2 regions of the Paenibacillus sp. Z6-24 genome follow, and region 1 is predicted to be linked to the other one. Evidence: riboswitches for the same ligand, from Rfam matches in the RefSeq annotation. Region 1 holds a riboswitch; the other holds the start of a gene.
What was found. Region 1 has a riboswitch for thiamine pyrophosphate ahead of M1D61_RS09910 (thiamine phosphate synthase). Riboswitches for the same ligand answer to the same signal wherever they lie in the genome.
Positions count from the first base shown of each region.

Region 2: linked by a shared signal. The riboswitch ahead of tenA (thiaminase II) and the one ahead of M1D61_RS09910 (thiamine phosphate synthase) in region 1 are both predicted to bind thiamine pyrophosphate.

Region 1 is NZ_CP096398.1:2,240,984-2,245,503, forward strand. Features, by position in the region: gene M1D61_RS09900 (protein kinase domain-containing protein) at 1-915, shown strand, start outside; gene M1D61_RS09905 (hypothetical protein) at 938-1,774, shown strand; TPP riboswitch at 1,830-1,936, shown strand; gene M1D61_RS09910 (thiamine phosphate synthase) at 2,331-3,062, shown strand; gene thiO (glycine oxidase ThiO) at 3,085-4,311, shown strand; gene thiS (sulfur carrier protein ThiS) at 4,302-4,505, shown strand; gene M1D61_RS09925 (HisA/HisF-related TIM barrel protein) at 4,507-4,520, shown strand, end outside.
Region 2 is NZ_CP096398.1:217,183-221,702, reverse strand. Features, by position in the region: gene M1D61_RS00965 (ABC transporter ATP-binding protein) at 1-1,120, opposite strand, end outside; gene M1D61_RS00960 (ECF transporter S component) at 1,098-1,694, opposite strand; gene tenA (thiaminase II) at 1,691-2,377, opposite strand; TPP riboswitch at 2,546-2,648, opposite strand; gene M1D61_RS00950 (SDR family NAD(P)-dependent oxidoreductase) at 3,062-3,970, shown strand; gene M1D61_RS00945 (SDR family NAD(P)-dependent oxidoreductase) at 4,098-4,520, shown strand, end outside.

The DNA.
Region 1 (4,520 bases):
GATCACCGTTCGGATCTGTACGGACTGGGAGCGCTCCTTCTGTATTTGGCAACCGGAGGGCATTACAGTGAGTGGATGCCTGGCATGGAGAAATTTATAAGGAATGACATACCCAAAGCCATAATTCCGGTCATGTGCAAGCTGCTTCATCATCAGCCATCCGAGCGCTTCCAGTCTGCAGCTGATACGAGGCAGGCACTTGGTCAGGCTGTGAATGAGCACTATAGCCGCGTGCATGGAGAGTCCGGCATATCCGCCAGCAGATGGAACAAGATGACACAGGTCATTGCGGTTATGGGAGCAACATCAGGTACAGGAACTACACATACGGCTGTGTCCATTGCCCATCATCTGGCGAGAAGTCAGCAAAAGGTCGCGCTGGTGGAAATGAACCATATTCCTGGAGCATTTGCCCGTATACAGCAGGTAGCGGTGAACGGAATGGCAGAGCGACATATGCTGCTGGAAGAACGCAAGTTTACACTGGAAGGTGTCGATTACTGGCGTGAATCAGCCAGAGCGGAAGTGGTAGGATTGCTCGGTGGCAGCTACCGGTTTATCATTCTGGATCTGGGGCGTTACCAGCAAAATGACCGGCTGGAAGAATTTCTACGGGCGGATATTCCTATCATTGTTGGATCAGGGGCGGAATGGCGTTACCAGGATGTACTGAAGATGGCTGCCGATCTGCAGCGGTATCCCCAGGATAAATGGCAGTATTGTCTGCCGCTGGCTCCGGAAGATGCGGTACAGCGTCTGCAGCGGGAGCTTCATACGGAGCAGGTACATAGTATTCCCTGGAATCCCGATCCATTTGACCATCAGCCGGCAGCAGCATCGGTGCTGAGAGAATTGCTAAGCGATTATCTGCCTTCCCCGGTGAAAAAGCGCAAACTATGGTTCAATCTACGCTAATCCAGCGAAAAGGAGGAAATCAATGACTACCGTAATGTTCTGGAGTCCGGATGGGGGCCACGGAAGAACTTCATCCCATACAGCCATTGCCGCTGTTACCGCCTCGCTGCAGTATCGGCTGAGATTGCTGCTGTGTCATAACCAGTGTCGTAACCAAAGTGTCGAAGCGGGCTTATTGTCTGCAGATGTACTTATGAATCATACTCATCCGCCTAAAAGGCCGGGAGTAGACCGGATTCGTTATTTGTATGAATCAGGTATTCTGACTCGTAATAATGTATCGGATTATATGATTCCTCTCCTCAAAGATCGACTTGATCTGTTGATCGGCACAGATGAGCGGGAAGAGAAGATGCCGGATCATCTTTTCTGGAAATACCTGCTCACCATAGCCGGGGAATATTACGATCTAATCCTGATGGACGCTGGTTCTGGAACAGAGCAGATGCCGATGCTCGGAGAAGCTGATCTTATCGTTGTCAATCTGAGTCAGAATACAGCACAGTTGAAAACATTTTTCCATGAATATGCCCATGATGAAGTGCTTCGTTCCATACCCTGGATTCCGGTGCTTGGTGCATATCAGCCAGAGTCTCTGCTGACTGCTGCCAGTATTGTTCGCAGATTCGGTGTACATCAGCCTATGTACATGCTGAATTACTACCAGGCTTTTCAAGATGCATGGAACGCGCAGGACCTGCTTTCCTTTATGCGTTACCATTTGATTCTCGACCGGACTCATACGGAATCTGCTGATTTTCTGCGACAGTCTTTTTTTCTGACAGCGGCGGTTATGGAGCAGCTGGGTGGTGTGCCTGTGCTATCAGGCTCTGTTGTCAGGTTTCCTATTTCTACATAATATTTGCTTTATAAGAGCAGTTTTGCTAAGATAAATATGCTTAAATTGAATAGCTACAATGCACTGGGGGAGCCTGTAACGGCTGAGATGGCAGAACTGATTGCCGAACCCTTTGTACCTGATCTGGATTATACCAGCGTAGGGAAGTGGTAGAAGAATAACCTTGGACGAACGAGTATATCAACTGAATCCGATGCAGACTGGATTTAAATTATCATTATGCAGCCGGCGGCAGATACATGAATGAACAGGCAATCCTGTTTCTCATTCATTATTCAGCGCTGAACGGATTAACGGCATCTATCAGGCAATAATACATAAGGATGCACACAATGATATCATCAATGTTTTGACAAGATTATACTTCGGCAGGCTGCTTGTAAAATAGTCCTGTTATTGTTTGAATCAGACAACCACTTTCCTGCGGGAAGGTGGTTTTTTTGCGTTATCGGGTTCTGTCTGATTAGCCTTTAAAGGCACGGTCGGTTCGTTGCTCATTATTCAATTGTACAGATTAGAGATACAGATTAGTCGGTGAGTAGAAAGCAGGAGGTGCATGATGGAGCTGCACATTGTGAGTACAGGCAGTCAGCCGGCAGAGAAGATACTTGCAGTCGGTACACAGGTGCATCACCAGGTAACAGCGATTCACATTCGGGAGAAGCAGTGGTCAGACGATCAGGTGAAAGAATTGATACAAGTCATGCTGCAGGAAGGAATCCCTGCTGCCAAGATTCGCCTCAATAGCAGAGTTCAGCTTGCTGCGGAGCTGGGAATCGGGGGCATCCATTTGCCTGAACAGCACAGTTTCAACAGAGCAGAAGCGGATCGATGGAGGCCAAGTATATCTCTTTCAGACAATAATCTGTCCCGGCATGACATGAAGAGTCTACTGCAAACGGCGTCCGCTTTATACGAACCGGAACAGGGCATTCAGCATCCATGGAAATATATAGCCGGGCGATCCGTACACACTACCGCGCATGCGATACAGGCAGAGCAGGAAGGCATGGATTATCTTTTTTACGGGCATATTTATAAGACACCATCCAAACGGGGAGTTCCGGCCCGCGGAATTCATCAGCTGTATCAGCTATGTGGTGCTGTGCATATTCCTGTTATTGCCATCGGAGGCATTCAGCCGCAGCATGCTGAGGAGTTGGCTCATGCCGGAGCAGCCGGTATAGCTGTCATGTCCGGCATATTCGCAGCCGATGATCCGGCTGAACAGGCTGCTGCCTACAGAGCAGCCTTATCCGCTGCATCAGCTGTGATAGAGAGAACATAGACTGAGGAAGGTGATATGAGCAATGAGAAGCAACGGATATTATGATGCGATTGTAGTCGGAGCTGGTGTAATTGGAGCCTCTATCGCTTATGAATTATCGGTGAAAGGCATGAAAGTAGCCATCATTGAGAAAAATCAGCCTGCATCGGGGGCATCGGGTGCTGCCGGAGGAATGCTGGCAGCGGAGTCGGAACATTTCCAGCATGCGGATCTTCGTCAGTTGGCTCTGTACAGCCGCTCTCTGTACACCGGGCTGACCGAACAGCTATATGAGCTGACAGGTATACATTGTGGATTGCGCAGTGAAGGATTCCTGCTGCCTGTGCAACCACATGATCTGGAACATCATTCTCGTCAGCTTGCTTCTGCAGATCCGGGTTCCGTTGGAGAGCGACTTTATAATAACAAGCAGGATAGCGTACAGGCTGGCAACTCTCATCTGGAATGGTGGGATAATCAGCGTCTGGCAAGGGAAGAGCCATATATCCGCTCAGAGCATGGGATGCTCTACAACCGATCCGAACAGCAGCTTATTCCTTCCCTGCTGAATGAAGCATTGGTGCTGGCGGCAGTATGTCTGGGAGCAGTGTTATATCGGCAGACGGAAGTAAGACGATTGCTGCGTGAACACGGGGAGTATGGAAGGGCTACCGGTGTGGTGACAGAGCAGGGAGTGATGTATGGGGAGCAGATTATTTTGGCTTCCGGACTTGGTAGTGCCAGATTGATCGAGGCTGAAGGATACCGGCTGCCCTTTTTACCGGTCAAAGGAGAACTGCTGGAAATACGCACACCGACAAGCTGGCTGAATCATACGATTTATGGTCATCAAATCTATATTATTCCCAAACAGGGCAATCGCATCTGGATCGGGGCGACAAGTAAGCCCGGCCGAATAGATACGCTGGTAGAAGCCGGGTCAGTCACCGAGCTGTTGTTCAAAGCGCAGCAGTATATTCCGTCCATCACCAACGGGGAACTGGTACGCTGCTGGGCCGGTATACGGCCGGGTACGGCGGACGAGCTGCCTTATATGGGAATGTTGACACCGCTGCCGGGTGTATGGATGGCCTGCGGGCATTATCGTAATGGCATCCTGCTGGCAGCCGGAACCGGACGGATTATGGCGGAAGCCATAGCATCCGGTCAGAGTTCTTCCATCCCGGCAAGTTTTGCTCCGGGCCGTGCACTGCAACACCTTTTGAGACTGCAACCGGAGACGGAAGGGGGGACACCAGTATGGAATTGATGATCAATGGAAAGAGCCGCTCGGTATCGCCGGACGTTCGCACAATCGAGCAGCTGCTTCAATCCCTGCAACTGGGAGAGAAACGCGTTATCGTCGAGTGGAATCAACAAATTTTACAGAAGGAAGAGCATGGTACAACGATGATTGGCAGTGGAGACACACTGGAGATTGTACATTTTGTAGGAGGTGGATGACTTGTTAACGATAGG
Region 2 (4,520 bases), 2.0 Mb from region 1:
GCGCATACAGGTCACGATCCGGCCATTTGCGCAGCTCCTTGCCCTGCAGCATAATCCGTCCGGACAGCAGCGGCTCCAATCGCAGCAGGCTTTTGAGAAATGTGCTTTTGCCGCTGCCATTCTGCCCGGTGATGGCGATCCACTCCCCGGCAGGCAGCGACAGATTGATCTGCTGCATGACCGGACGCTTGCGGTAACCGATGCTGAGCTGGTCGGTTTGTATGATCACAGTGCCGTTCGCAGCGGATACATTGGAGGATAAGGTATGGATTGACGATGCTGCAGAGGACGAAAGTGAAGCCTGACGGTCACGCTCCATCCGCTCCCTTAGCTCATGGCGCAGCACATCTGCCAGCGGATGCGATGGATCATTCACCACCTCCTGCCAGCTGTACGGAAACAGCCGTGGCAGCCAGATCCCTGCCTCTTCCATCTGCTGCCGATAATGGGTCACGATATGTGCCGGCTCCCCATCTGCGATAATCCGCCCATGGCGATCCAGCAGAATGACCCGGTCCATCCATTCGATACAACCGTCCAGTACATGCTCGACGAATACCATCGTTTGACCCGTTTTGCCCGCAATCTCGCGGAGCAGCCCAAATACGTCCCGGCGGCTGACCGGGTCCAGTTGGGCAGTCGGCTCGTCGAAGAACAGCACTTCCGGTTCCAGTGCCAGCAGACAGGCCAGCGCCAGGCGCTGCTTCATGCCGCCGGACAATGTGTCGATCGGCGTATGAGGCTCCAGCTGTAAGCCGACCATCTGCATCACCTGCCGGATGATGCCATCCATCTCGCCGCGCGGCACACGCCGATTCTCCAGGCTAAAGGCGATCTCCTCATCCACATGCAGCATGCAGAACTGGGTATCCGGGTCCTGGAACATCACGCCGCAGGCTTCCTGCCGGTAAATCTCTCCTTCTACTTCGGCTTCGACATGATCGGGGATAATGCCGGACAGTGCCGACAGCAGCGTTGATTTGCCGCTGCCGCTCGGTCCGAGGATCAGTACCTTTTCCCCGCGGGTGATGGACAGGGTGATTCGATCCAGCACCCGCACCGTCTCTTCCTGATGATCAAAGCCGACCGACAGTTCCTTACACCCGAGATGCCACTGCATGCGGTTTCCCCTGTTTGCGGCGTGACTTCATGATTTCATACGGATTCAGCACACCGGTACGGGCCAGTGCTTCGACGATCACCTTGGCCAGCAGTCCGCCCAGCACGATGCCGCTGATCACGTGAATGCCCAGCGTCAGGAAGAACATCTGGGTGGTATAATAGCCGAGTCCGTTGGCGACCAAATTGTAGGCAATGCTGCCCACCGCAGCCAGTGCTCCAGACAGCATCAAGGTGAATACGTTGTACCGCTTGTATCCGAATATGGCAAAAGCAATCTCCGCGCCCAATCCCTGAAATACCCCAATCAGCAGCGCAGACAGTCCGAAATGGCTGCCGGTCAGCATCTCTACTGCCGCCGCCGCGACTTCGGCGATCAGCGCGGCGCCCGGCTTGCGAATAATATAGGCGACGATTGGACTGGCAATAATCCAGATGCCAAACATAAATCCTGCTCCGATCGGCCCGACCAGCGCGGAGATCGGAATCCACAACGTCGACCAGCCCAGATAGAGTACCCCGCAGGCCACCGCGAGAATAACGGTCAGCACGACCTCTTTCATTTTCCAGTTCATACGGAGGTCACCTCCAGCTGCACCGGCCAATCTTCCAGCGTATAGGCCATCTCCCAGAACATATATTCAAACTGGCAGCTGAGGATAAAATGCTGCTTCATCCGCTCCCTGTGCGCCGGTGTCGATGCCGCGGCAATCTCGTCCAGTCGTGTACAGAATCGACTCGTAATCGTATCGGTACGATTGCCGTAGAAATCGATCCAGTCATAGAACGGATGGGATACATCCGGCTTCACGTCTTCCAGCAGCCGCTTGCCGATCTCCCAGTACGTCCATGGACATGGCAGCAGTACGGCGAGAATATCGCCCAGATCGCCTTCCTGTGCAGCGGTCAGCATATGACGGATATAGTTATGCGCGGACGGCGCTACCGGATAACCCTGCAGCTGTTCGTACGGTACTCCGGCGACATGGCAGAAGTTGTTGTGCGGATGCACCTCGCTGTTCAATACAAAGGATATCTGCTGATTGAACATGTCCATATCTTCGCGGCTAGTACATTTGGAGATCGCGGTACCATAGATCCGCATAAACGAGTTCAGGTATTCAAAATCCTGCTTTACATAATGGACTAGCTGCTCCGGCTTGAGGTCCCCCCTCGCAATACCCTGCACGAACGGATGGTGATAAATCGCCTCAAATACCGGATCGGCCGCCTGTCTGATTTCTGCTGAAAAACTCATACTGTCATCTCTCCCTTTGCTGATGTGTTCGGAAAGAACCTCCCTTGGGAAAATGGATGCTCACCGGCGGCCCGCTCTAGGGACAGTGCCGGATCACGTTAGCTGATGCTGCATATCCACGCAAAAAAGCCGCTCCATATGGAGCGGCAGAATAATGGCATAGTTAGCCCTGCTCGGTCTCCACTTTCCTACGCTAGTACGAACTAGATCAGGTTCCAAGGGTCCGAGGCAATCTCGTCTCAGCCAGTGAATGGCTCCCCTAGTGGTCTTTCACAATATAAGATTGCTGTCGCAGCATTCCTGTACAGGCTGTACAAAATACATGTGACAGAAGTCTCTTTGATTGCCTCTTACTCTACACAGCATCCGGCCGGCTGTCAAGATCATCGATGGCGATCATAGACCGGATGCCTGCGGCGGTATGCCACCTTGCTCTGCACTTTGCCAGCCAGCCAGTTTCATGCATGACTTTATGAAAGAACTATGGAAATTGGTGCAACAACGAGTAAACGCCGGTTCGATCGGGTATGTGTATTACATTGGAATGCAGGAAATAACAGGAAATCCATGACTCGTCGCCCACTCTGTGCCCGTATCGGCAAGGGGGCATGACGAGAATATGTGCAAACGATATCCCAACGAACGCATATTCAGACATCAGCTCTATCCTGGGAGGGAACATAAATGCCACGAAATATACCGCACGACCAGCTAAATGTAGTCATTACCGGAGCTTCCAGCGGCACAGGACTTGGACTTGCACAGCGGCTCGCCGCCGAAGGCGCAAGCGTCGTTATCGCTGCCCGCCGCACTCATCTGCTCAAGCAAATGGAGCAGCAGTACGCGCCCAAAATCTTTGCCGTCACTGCCGATGTGAGCCGGGAAGAGGATATTGCCGCCGTATATGAAGCAGCGATGTCCCAGCTTGGCCAGATCGATGTATGGGTGAACAACGCAGGCGCGATTGCGATCGGCCCCTTTACCGAATCGCCGTTATCGTCACTCGTACAGATGACCCGGATCAATCTGCTCGGCAATATGTATGGCAGCCATTATGCGCTGCGCCAGTTCAAGCAGCAGGGCTACGGGACGCTGATCAATGTCTCTTCCTTTGCCGGCAAACTCGCCTTTCCGTATCTGGCTGCCTACAGCGGCAGCAAAGCGGCAGTCTCCGGCCTCAGCTATGCGCTGAATCAGGAGATGCAGCTCGAAGGACATCAGGATATTCATGTCTGTGCCGTCCATCCATGGGTGATGAATACGCCGTGGACCGGTCATGCTGCCAACTACAGTGGTCACGAGATTGATATGAAGCCGCTCGATGATCCGGATGATATTATCGATGCCATGTACCGGCTGATCGACCATCCGCAGGAGAGTGTCGAAGTCGGCTTCAAGGTTAAAGGAACAGCCCTATCCAGCAATCTGCTGCCGCGAATGACCGAGAAAATCAGCGGCCAGTTCGTCCAGAACATGATCTACGAAGCACCACCGGCCGAGTTCACCGCAGGCAGTCTGTATGATCCGGTATTTGAAGGCACCGGGGTTCACGGAGACGGGCATGGTCATCCACGGCCCGATGATGGGAAATAATCCACTGTCCTCTGACACATAGGCAGCATGAGGATTCTACTTGTCGATATGCAGCCGATCCGATTGGCCCCGGGAACACACGGGTATTGATGTACAAATCCATTTATCCAGAACAGGAGGAATGAATATGGTTCAGAAAATTCCGCATGACCAGTTAACTGTCCTCATCACCGGTGCATCCAGTGGTATCGGCAAAGGGGTCGCCCAGCAGCTCGCCGCTGAAGGCGCCAATGTAGTGCTCGCTGCCCGCCGTACCGAATTGATCGAGCAAATGGCTGCCGAGATCGGTCCCAATGCGCTTGCCGTAACAACTGATGTCGGCCGGGAAGAAGATATTGCCCGCCTGTTTGACGCGGCCATGTCTGCTTTTGGCAAAATCGATGTATGGATCAACAATGCCGGTGTTGGCGCGATCGGTCCGTATACCGAGATTCCGACAGCCGACCTGACCCGTCTGGTCGAGACTAATGTGCTGGGTACGATGTATGGCAGTCATTATGCATTGCGCCAGTTCAAGCAGCAGGGACATGGCACACTGATCAACCTCGGC